DNA from 2 places in the Sulfurovum sp. NBC37-1 genome. Region 2 is predicted to be linked to the other one. Evidence: riboswitches for the same ligand, from Rfam matches in the RefSeq annotation. Region 2 holds a riboswitch; the other holds the start of a gene.
What was found. A riboswitch is a leader RNA that binds a small molecule or an ion and turns the genes downstream of it on or off. The one in region 2 is predicted to bind cyclic di-GMP.
Positions count from the first base shown of each region.

Region 1 (6,009 bases), 940 kb from region 2:
TGTTTTGCATTGTTTGCTCCTTTACTTGTTCATCAGCGGGTAAGCGAAATGGTTGACATAATTATCGGTCTGGTTCTTCTCTATCTTGATGAAGAATCCTTCCATTGGTTGAATGGAACCATCAAAGCCCGGGGTTGCAGGGTCTACTGCCATGTAACCGCTCACAGGGCCTGTTTTATTACTGTCATGTTTATAGACGATCTTGTTGATATAGTTGTCATTGGCTGTATTGCCCATCTCATTGTAAGACGTTCCACCCGCATTGTGCTTGAAATAGAGATCAGAGAGCTGAAATGCGTACGGGAAGGGGTTGCCTGCCATATATTTCTTGTAATCGACCGTATTAGGGTCACTGACTTCATTTTTGGGCAGCAGGTATTCGTGTACTTCTGTAAAGTCGGGATTAGTGATACCTACTGATGAAGAAGTAACCGTTGAAGCGGGACTCAGGTTCGAAAGTGTTTTATCGATCGTGATGTTTTTTTCATTTCCTGCCCCTCCGAGGTCTGCAATGATCCAGTAGCCTTTTCCTGGCACTACCGTGTCTGTGGCAGCAAGCTGTGCTTTGGTAGTATTTTTATGGCCGCTGTTGATCTCATACTGGTCTGTTCCGCTCTGCTTGAACACGACCCAGTCGGTACCGTAGGCACCCAAGTCGCCGCCAAGAAGGTCTTCGATATGGTTCGAACCCGTGGCGCAACAGAAGCTGACGATCTTCCATTGGAAGTGTGTGAGTGTGGTTCGGTTTTTCCCGCAGAGGAATTCGCGGTAGGCGGCTTCGTGGTTGCCCGTGACTTCGTCCTGAATATTTCCGCCATCGTCTGGGTCAGGATCTGTTATGTAACCATTTACGTGATTATAATCATCATCGTTATAGTACCATGTTGGCATACCGTTATCTCGTACAGTCGGGTTGGGCGTACAAACAGGCTGATTTCTACCTTCTTCGCAGTCGGTGTAGCCGTCGTTGTCGCTGTCGCTGTCGAGGAAGTCGGCAGTATTGTCTCCATCTTTATCCGGTGGGATCAGGCCGTTACTGCCCACGACGCCTGCAGTATTATGATCATATTGATCTGCCAAGCCGTCACCATCGTCATCTGTCCAAGTAGAATCAGGTGCATCGTAGCCTGAAGTTGGCTGCGCTTCTACATTGTCCGGAATACCGTCGTTATCACTGTCGAGGTCGAGATAGTCATCGATTCCATCACCGTCACTGTCTACAGCATACTGGTTGGCATCAGGACAACTTGCACCATCATTATTACCGGTTGGAACCGAACGATAGAGAAATGTTGCGGTCGGAGTAGCAGTATCATAATCGACAATCTCATAAATGTATCCATTATTATTGGCTGCAAACAATTTACTGTTGTCTGCTATAAATGTTGCACCCCATCCTTTACTCAAATCAGCCCCATCCGGCGTTGTAACAGTTAGCTTAACATTGGTACTGGTATTGTTGCTAAGATTTATTTTATATAGTCTTGTATTATCTGCACTTCCTGATGTCTGACTAGTTGATCGTAACCCGTATGCCATAACTGTACCGCTTGAATCATCTATGGCAAAGTCAGCAGCATTTTCCGATCCAGAAGTAAATGTTATCTCACTCAGTATGTCACCACTTTTTATCCACTTGTATAACTTAGTTGTACTTTTGCGTGCATAAAGTGCTCCATTATAAAAATCTGCCGCATAGCTGTCGATTTTGCTGTTATTGATCGTATTGGCTTTTTTAATCTTGCCACTGTAACGATCTATCTCTATCACATCATTTTTTACAAGTGAAGTACCATAATCATCGGTCGTAGCTGCACGCACCGATGCGTAGAGTTTACCGCTTTGATCATCAAAGCCCATCGCATTGATACTTGCTTTCTGCCCTCCTATAGGTAAATAAACCTCATTTTCAGGATCAAACACATTTAATACACCATCGATCATATGGAAGAAACCATAAGCACAGTTACCAGCACCCTGTATCTCCACGGCATCCAAGATTCCGTCATTGTCATCGTCGATGTCCCAAAAATCCGCTACGCCATCACCGTCGGTATCTTTCGCATGAAAATCTATATTGTCCAAAAGGACATGCTGCTCTGTCGGATTATTCCGCGGTACATTAGTTCCTGAAGTATATGTAACATTGAGTTCAGTGATATACTCATTGCTAAACTGCATCGTGACATATCCATCTGGATCATCATCATCAAGAGGCCCTGACTGGTCACTTTCATAGTCTCCTGCACTGTTTTCATCAATATGCGAACCTTTTGCCACATTGTCAGGCTCATATACATTCCCATCATCATCTGCCGCTTTGATAATAACGCGATCCTCAAATTTAGCACCCAAAAACTGGTCCGCATAATCAATATCTCGAATTCGCAGTTTGGTAATCTGTATAGGCTGGGAAAAATACAATGTCGTCGTTACGCTTTCCGTTTTGGTGTTAAAATTCACATCAAGATCCAGCGATGTATCGACACTGTCAGTTATATCATTAGGCTCATTATTTTCGAACCTACCCGTGTTTCCGGTAATATCAACATCCACATCGATGTGACTACCATCCACATTGGTATAATTTTTTGAAAGATCGCCGGCATCCCATCCTCCCTGGCTACTCCAATCCAGTGTCGCGGCAAATACCGAGCTTCCAGCCAGTGTCATTCCCATAACTAATAATCGTTTCAGTATTGTTTTGTATGTATTTTTCATTAATTGCCTCTTCTCTGCAAGCAAATTATACTTAATACAGCGTATAAATTTTTTCTATTTAGGCAACCTGGCGATCTTCTCGTCTGCTGCCAGGCGACAGCATCAAAGACCCATAGCTTTCCGAACCTGCTTCGCAACAGGGGTGGCGTTTTCTTTCATTCTTTAAATTCCTACTATTTTATCTAATTTAGGTTGAATTTAATATAAAATGTAGGTTTGGCCGTGCCAAACCTACAACTTTTACAAAGGAGGTTCACCAAATTTGTTGTCCGGGTCTTTTGGCTTGGGTTCTATCCACTCCACATCCGCACCGCCTATAAGCTGGCTTCGTTTGACCGAAGGGGTTTCATCTTCCGCTTCCTCCTCATCATTTGCATCAGACATCTTCGGATTCTCAGCAGAAACACTCTTTTCTTTAGTCTCAGATACAACATCCTCTACAGGCTCTGACCTTTCATCTGCTTTTGCAGTATTTACCTTGGCGGCAGATACTTTTCGTTCTTGTTTTACCGTTTTATGCGTTACAGCATGTTTTTCACTCTCTGCGCCACTGTACTTAAAGTAACCGATCACAGCCAACACAAGGAGAATCACTCCATAGATCAGCATTCTTTCTTTTGGCATACTATACTTCCTTTCCAGTTCAATTTACTTATGTCACCTTCTAACATTGCCATCCAAGTTGGACTTTAATCTTTGGTGGGACAAGACCTACTCCGGCAACACAACCGGCTTAAAGTCTTTTTTCCTAACATCACCCCTGACCCATCTGAAGGTCCTGGTATGGTTGCCGTCCATTGAGAGGTTGGCGTATTCGAGTTCATCCACACTGTAGGTCTGGTGGTTGTCCACATCGACTAGGATAAATCTCTTCTTCATCTTTTTGTCTGTTCCGATCTCTATGTATCTTACGTTTCCGTTCTCTTTGATATAGTTCACTTTTATGGCATCATCAAGCTTGATGTGGATCTCTGCGTTTGAGAGATCGACTGTTTTCTGGTTTTTGACCTGGAAGGTCCAGACGGCTCTTTTGTCTGCTCTTGCCTTTTTGTATTTTCGGTAGTCACTCCAGTAGTCACCGGCATCACCCTCTTCCCAGTCGTAATGGGGGAAGACCACCTGAAGTACTGCAGGACCGTATGCAGCGACATCATGTCTGTCTTTTTTGGCTTTACTTTGTTTAAGCTCGCCGAAGACACCTGCACTGTTATGTTCATAGACGCTACCGTCCTCTGCGGTGGCGGATACTCTCGTACGCATGTACCATCCTGCTTTTTTGGCTTTTTGTGTTTTTTGTACGCTTTTACCACTTCCTGCCTGGAGCATGGTACCGCCTATCATCAGCAGCATTGCGAGGACAAGAAGTATCTTTGTTTTTTTGTTTTGCATTGTTTGCTCCTTTACTTGTTCATCAGCGGGTAAGCGAAATGGTTGACATAATTATCGGTCTGGTTCTTCTCTATCTTGATGAAGAATCCTTCCATTGGTTGAATGGAACCATCAAAGCCCGGGGTTGCAGGGTCTACTGCCATGTAACCGCTCACAGGGCCTGTTTTATTACTGTCATGTTTATAGACGATCTTGTTGATATAGTTGTCATTGGCTGTATTGCCCATCTCATTGTAAGACATTCCACCCGCATTGTGCTTGAAATAGAGATCAGAGAGCTGAAATGCGTACGGGAAGGGGTTGCCTGCCATATATTTCTTGTAATCGACCGTATTAGGGTCACTGACTTCATTTTTGGGCAGCAGGTATTCGTGTACTTCTGTAAAGTCGGGATTAGTGATACCTACTGATGAAGAAGTAACCGTTGAAGCGGGACTCAGGTTCGAAAGTGTTTTATCGATCGTGATGTTTTTTTCATTTCCTGCCCCTCCGAGGTCTGCAATGATCCAGTAGCCTTTTCCTGGCACTACCGTGTCTGTGGCAGCAAGCTGTGCTTTGGTAGTATTTTTATGGCCGCTGTTGATCTCATACTGGTCTGTTCCGCTCTGCTTGAACACGACCCAGTCGGTACCGTAGGCACCCAAGTCGCCGCCAAGAAGGTCTTCGATATGGTTCGAACCCGTGGCGCAACAGAAGCTGACGATCTTCCATTGGAAGTGTGTGAGTGTGGTTCGGTTTTTCCCGCAGAGGAATTCGCGGTAGCCTACTTCAGATGTGTCTCCTGTTTCATTGAAGAGATCATTTGATGGGTCATCGACATTGCCGTTTGATACTGAGGCACTGTTGGTTGTATCCCAGTAGACATCACCCAGGCTTCCCTGTGCCCAGCTGACAAGGCCTGTCTTTGTCGAAGCGGTATCGCCCGGGGTGATCGGACAGCCCGTGGCAACACTGTTACCCTCTTCACAGTCGGTGTAGCCGTCGTTGTCGCTGTCGCTGTCGAGATAATCGGGGATACCGTCCCCATCAGTATCCGAAGGTGTCACTGCTGTGCCTCCGCTGTCGGTGTCGTACTGGTCCGCCAGCCCGTCACCGTCGGCATCAGCCCAGGCAGAATCCGGTTCGTCATAGGTGGCAGTCGGCTGTGCTTCCACGTTATCCGGGATGCCGTCGTTGTCGCTGTCGAGGTCGAGGCAGTCAATAATACCATCGTTATCGCTATCCAGTTCATTTACATAGTTGATGGTAAGATTCGCCTCATTAAAAGTTCCCGTATCTTGACTTGCGTCATCACACATATGCAGCGTCCAAGTACCCTGCGGATCCTCTCCATTGAACGCACTTAACGCCTGCTCGGGTTGTCTGGGCAAAAAAGAGCCCAATGTAAAATCCGTCGTATCCCCTACAATGGAGGTTGTCGCCGCATCGAAAAAGGTTGCACTCAAATTATTGTGACTACCACCTTCATTTCGTATCAGATCAACCGCTGTACCAAAGGGAGAAATCAACTGAACGATCAGATCATTTCTCCACGTGTGCGCAATATCTACTTTGATCGTTACATCATTAACTATACCGCTATCTTGTATATCGAACGTTCTATCCAGACAGGTATTAGGATACCCATTATCAGGGATCGTTCCCGATGCTGTATTTGATTCCGTTACAGCAGGTGTACTCTCATCCACATCCAAAATCCCGTCGTTGTCATCGTCGATATCTTTGACATCTGCAATACCATCACCATCTGAATCAAGTGCATCAAAAGTGATATTGGCCAAATAAATACCCTGATTATTAGGATCACTTTGAGCATTGCTACCATTCGTATAATCAAAAGAGACCTCGGTTACATAAACATCTTCAAATGCCACCGTTACGTAACCATCTGGATCATCA
Region 1 covers NC_009663.1:2,161,808-2,167,816, forward strand. Annotated here, with positions in the region: gene SUN_RS10805 (hypothetical protein) at 1-10, opposite strand, end outside; gene SUN_RS13815 (hypothetical protein) at 22-2,721, opposite strand; cyclic di-GMP riboswitch class I at 2,780-2,878, opposite strand; gene SUN_RS10815 (hypothetical protein) at 2,962-3,345, opposite strand; gene SUN_RS10820 (hypothetical protein) at 3,433-4,110, opposite strand; gene SUN_RS10825 (proprotein convertase P-domain-containing protein) at 4,122-6,009, opposite strand, start outside.
Region 1: it holds a riboswitch for cyclic di-GMP, as region 2 does, so the genes downstream of both, SUN_RS13815 (hypothetical protein) here and SUN_RS06140 (hypothetical protein) in region 2, are expected to answer to the same signal.

Region 2 (6,009 bases):
CGCTACCTGTACGCCAATGATGCGGCTATCCGGAAACTGGGTTATACCCGTGAAGAGATATGCAGACTTTCCATTCTGGATATCAACAGAGAGATCACCCATAAACAGCTTAGGGAATTTGAAAAAGAGATACGGGCCAATGGTACGGTACTTAACAGGACTGTCTACACAAAAAAGGATGATAGTAAATACCCAGTACAGACCTATGCACAGTACGGAAAATACCATAACAGGGATGCTATGATCATCTTCAACCTTGATATCAGCCATTTGGTAGCCATCGAAAAGAAAGAGATAGAACAGGCACAGATACTCGAACAGATACATGATGCGGTGATCTCAACTGACCTGGACAACAAAATTATTCACTGGAACCATGGGGCAACCGAGTTACTGGGGTATGATGCTTCTGAAATGATCGGGAGGAACATTGATATTCTCTATCCGGAGGATGAGCTTAAAAAGGCACAATGGATGAAAATGCAGACACTTCTGTACGGATCCTATCGAGACCAGATACGCAAACAGACTAAAGAGGGAAAGATGATCTATACGGATGTATCTGCTTCAGTTCTAAGAGATGAGAAAAAGAGGATCATTGGTATTACACGTTATTCACAGGATATTAGCCAAAAAAAAGAGATAGAACTGGAGTTGTTGGAACAGACCAAACAGCTTAACTTCCAGGCGTACCATGACCCGCTCACCCAGCTCCCAAACAGGACGCTCTTTAACGACAGGCTGGAGCAGACGATCACCTATGCGCATAGACATAATGAAAAGTTCGGGGTATTCTTCATTGATCTGGATAACTTCAAACTTATCAACGACACACTCGGGCACCATTTGGGAGATGAAGTACTGAAAATCGTTTCACACAGGTTTTCCAAGTGTATCAGGGAAGAAGATACGCTTTCGCGTCTGGGAGGGGATGAGTTTACCGTATTGGTACATGAGCTCAATACACCTGAATCTGCAGCAAAGATAGCTGGGAAGATGATGGGTTCACTCAAAGAGGAGGTCGTAGTAGAGGGGCAAACACTACATGTGACCGCCAGTATCGGTATCAGTCTTTACCCCAGGGATGCGGTCTACAAGAACGACCTGCTCAAATATGCCGACAGTGCCATGTACAAGGCCAAGGAAGTGGGCAGGAACAATTACCAGTTCTACTCATCCGAAATGACCAACCTGGCTATGGAAAAAGCCACGATGGAGAAGGAGTTACGCAAAGCAATAGCAAAGAACCAGCTGCGTGTCTATTATCAGCCACAGATCAATGCGCGTAACAGGAGTGTAGTCGGGCTAGAAGCGCTTGTACGATGGGAACATCCCGAAAAAGGGCTTATATTGCCTGATGCATTCATACCTTTGGCAGAAGAGACGGGTCTTATAAGGGAGATGGACTACTATGTCATGCATCAGGCCATGAGCGATATGGTCGAGTGGTATCATATAGGTCTTAACCCGGGCATACTCTCTTTGAACCTTCCTATTTCACAGCTAATGAAAGAAAACTTCTTCTACACACTGCAGAATACAATACTGAAAACCGGTTTCAAGGTCAAATGGCTGACGTTCGAAATAACGGAGACCCAGGTAATGCTCAACCCAAAGCACTCCATTAAAAAACTCTATATGCTCAACCAAATGGGGATCAAGATATCTATAGATGATTTTGGTACCGGTTATTCCTCTTTGGCCTATCTGAAGCGTCTACCCGTAGACAAGCTGAAGATAGACAAAACTTTTATTTTTGACTTACCGTACAATACCGAGGATTGTGCCATTACAAATGCTGTGATCGCACTGGCGGAGAGCCTGCATCTGGAGATCATAGCAGAAGGTGTGGAGCACAGGGATCAGGTACGTTACTTGTTGGAGAACGGCTGTTACATCATACAGGGCTACCATTATTCAAGACCCATCCCCAAGCAAGAAATGACCCAGTATCTGATGCGTTAGCGCTAGCTATCAGCCCACATGGAGTAGGGGTGATCGATAAGGTAGGCGTTTCTGTAGTGTGGATCGTAGGAGACTTCCTCTGTGACCCATGGAGGCTTTTGGAAGGTTTCGTGCTCAGCCTGCAGCTCTATTTCAGCAACGATCAGTCCTTCATTGTCCCCTTCGAAGATATCCAGTTCCCAGGTATGGTCACCATAGGGAATAAGATAACGTTTTTTTTTGATGTGAGAGGAAGTACAGAGCTCGGTAAGCATCATTTCTGCCTCTTCAACAGGTATGCCGTACTCGAACTCTGAGCGGGTCAAGCCTTTGGCTTTGCCTTTTAGGGTAAGAAATGCCCGGTCATCACTGATACGGATACGGACTGTGGCAGTACCGGCTGTAGGGATATAGCCCTGTTTAATGTGATGAGCGGTAGGAAGTTTGGGAAGTTTTGTGCTGTCAACAAGGAATTTTCGCTCTATCTCTTTTGGCATACGACTTACTTCTCTTCTTCTTTTCTGACGATATCCGCACCCAGCGCAGCCAGTTTGCCTTCCAGGTTGTCATAACCTCGGTCAAGGTGGTAGATACGACGGACATTGGTCGTTCCCTCGGCTACAAGCCCGGCAAGGACCAAAGCAGAACTGGCCCGCAGATCGGTCGCCATGACATCTGCACCATGAAGTTCTTTTACTCCTTTTACCGCAGCAACACTCCCCTTGAGCCAGATATCGGCACCCAGACGGTTCAATTCGCTTACATGCATGAATCGGTTCTCAAAAAGACGCTCCTCAATCAGGCTTTCCCCATCAGCCATAGCAGCAACAGCCATGAACTGTGCCTGCATATCGGTAGGAAATCCCGGATACTCTATCGTGATGAGATTGACAGGGTTGATAATATCTGTAGGATGAATGGTAATGCTGTCCTTAGCTATATCAAAGGTGAACCCCATACTTTCAAGTTTGTCAATAGAAGCGCGTATATGCTCCGCATTGACCTTGTTTAATGTAATCTCCGATTTTGTGATCGCACCGGCACAAAGGTAGGTCCCCGCTTCGATACGGTCGGGGATGATCTCTACGGTTTTAAATGCAAGCGGTATACCGTCCGTGCCTTCTATAGTGAGTTCATTGGTACCGATACCTTCTATCTTTACACCGGCATCAGCAATCATTTCACATAGTTGTACGATCTCAGGTTCTTTGGCCGCATTGATGATGATGGTCGTTCCTTTGGCAAGTGCGGCTGCCATAATGATGTTTTCCGTACCGCCTACCGTGATCTTGTCAAAAATGATCTTTGCACCGTGCAGTCCGTTGGGAGCGACAGCATGGACATAACCGCTTTCTATCGTAATCTTTGCACCCATGGCTTCCAGTGCTTTGAGATGCAGGTCAATAGGGCGCTGCCCGATGGCACACCCGCCGGGCAAGGAGACTTCACATTCACCAAAACGGGTGAGCAGGGGACCCAGTACCAGAATGGAGGCTCGCATCTGCGAGACGATCTCATAGACCGCTTTGGTCGAGGTGATGGATCCATTATTGATCTTTGCAACCGTTCCCTCATGTTCCACCACGCCGCCAAGCATGGTAAGCAGTTTGAGCAGTGTACGGATATCGACCACATTTGGCAAATTGGTGAGGGTTACATCTTTGTCACTCAGGATCGTTGCAGCGATCACAGGGAGCGCCGCATTTTTCGCACCGCTTATTGTCACGCTGCCACTCAGTTTTTTCCCGCCTTTTATCTCCAGATACTGCACTGTTCTCCACCTCTTTTTAATGTATAGGGATTCTATCAAAAGATTGGTTAAGAGTAGAAGAACAAATAGAATATTAAATAATATTATTATTTTCAGCTTTTCACATTAAAAAATAGAAAAATTTTGATATTATTCACTATGATTTAAAGTTAATATTATAAAATGTGCAGTACTATATTATCTAATATATGCCAAACCTGTTGCGAAACAGGGACGGAAAGCCACGGGTCTCATGAAGATAGCCGGGTTGCCAGACTTTGATTATTTAAAGAAAAGGGAACCGTGATGTCAAATAGTTTAGACAAACTTAAAGCACTTACCAGTCGTTTGGAAGAGGAGTTGTCACAGAAAGAAGCAGCTGCTGATGTCAGTACAGAGGAGAAAAGAGAACCCAAAGTATCACCCGTTCCCACACCTGCCAAAAAGAATGAAAAACCGGTTGAAAATATCAGCTTTGAGGGTGTCAGAGAAGAAAATATCGCGAGAGTCAAGGCTCTTTATGAAAAGCTGAAGATCTTTGAGAAATCTCCGAATTTTGATGATATCTTTATCTATAAAGCAATGAATCTATCCGGTATCGGTCTCAAAGAAGAAGATTTTGGAGAAGTACGAGAAGGAAAATATATCCAAATCATCGCTATTACCTACGAACCAGACAAGAATGGAAAGAAAAAAGCCAAAAACGTTTCACTCGGATATTTTGGAAAAGCGGAAACACTTGATCCTACACTCAAGAATGAGATCATTGAATTCGTACTACGATGGCGTTATGAAAAAGCTTTTCAGAACGTCGAACACTACAAAGACCTTATTGCCAGAGTAGAGACACCAAAAGAGACACTGTTTTAAATTTCGGTCTTTTTTCTTCTCTTTCCTAACCTCTTTTTTGCTACAATCTGATTCTTGACACACTATCTATATATATTAGGAAAAACATGCATCTCGAACTAACACCTGAAGCACTTTTGATTCAACTCGGCTATTCGCAGACCCCGCAGACACTTAATCAGATCAAAGATATCATCGCAAATACGGACGGTTTTGAAAAATTTTCTCCGCATCTCCCATCATTTAACGATGCACTTGCCGTGGAAAAAGGGTATATTGCTATGTCCAATTCGGAGAACTACCTTAAGATCAAATGTAACGAGGATAGTTCGGCAGACAACCTCAGTGCCTTCAACAAGATCGTCAACCACTGGGCGGATAAGTACAAACTGAACCTGAAAAAAGTCGACAACAAAAATACTTACTACATTCTCGGTCACATATAATTGCCACTCAGCACACTCAACGCTGAACAGCTCAGCGCTGCCACCGCATCTCTGGGACAAAATCTCATCATCGCCAGCGCCGGGACAGGGAAAACTTCAACCATCGTCGGGCGTATCGCCCATCTTCTAAATGAAGGCACGGACCCTTCGAAGATCCTTCTGCTGACCTTTACCAACAAAGCTGCAGGAGAGATGATCGCCCGTCTGGAGAGGTATTTCCCAAAAAAAGTCGTATCGCGTATCGAGTCAGGTACGTTTCATGCCGTCTCCTACCGATGGCTCAAAGAACTGCACCCCAACCTTGCGCTCAAACAGCCTTCAGAACTCAAAACACTTTTCAGGAGTATTTACGAAAAACGAAATTTTGAGCGAATGAACCTGCCTCTGGCGCCTTTTTCGGCCACCTACCTTTACGAGATGTATTCTCTGTACCAAAATGCCTCCCTTGAGGGATTCGATGAGTGGTTTTTGGAAAAGTACCCAGATCATGAAGTGATTATGGATGCCTATATGGACATTGTGCAGGAGTTTGAGAAGGAGAAGATCGATTACGGTTTTGCTTCGTTCAATGACCTGCTGCTGCGTATCAAAAGTCATCTTGAGGAGAACACCATACACTTTGAAGAGGTACTGGTAGATGAATACCAGGACACCAACACGCTTCAGGGAGCGCTCATCGATACACTCAAACCACGTTCGCTTTTTTGCGTCGGAGATTATGATCAGAGTATTTACGCCTTTAATGGTGCGAATATAGAAAATATCGCTACCTTTTCCAAGCGATACCCCGATGCCAATGTTTTTACACTCAAAACGAATTACCGCTCTACTGCCCCCATTCTTTCTCTTGCCAACAGGGTCATAGAGCGCAACGAACGCATTTACCCCAAAAAACTTGAAGTAGGGCGTCACGGAAAGACCCACCCGCCAAGACTGCTGATGTACAAAGACCTCTTTGAACAGTATCAGGCTATTGCACAGAGCATCAAGCATACCCATGTTCCCAATGACAACATTGCC
Region 2 covers NC_009663.1:1,218,300-1,224,308, reverse strand. Annotated here, with positions in the region: gene SUN_RS13025 (bifunctional diguanylate cyclase/phosphodiesterase) at 1-1,965, shown strand, start outside; gene SUN_RS06150 (CYTH domain-containing protein) at 1,968-2,441, opposite strand; gene murA (UDP-N-acetylglucosamine 1-carboxyvinyltransferase) at 2,447-3,715, opposite strand; cyclic di-GMP riboswitch class I at 3,896-3,970, shown strand; gene SUN_RS06140 (hypothetical protein) at 4,001-4,564, shown strand; gene SUN_RS06135 (hypothetical protein) at 4,651-4,989, shown strand; gene SUN_RS06130 (ATP-dependent helicase) at 4,990-6,009, shown strand, end outside.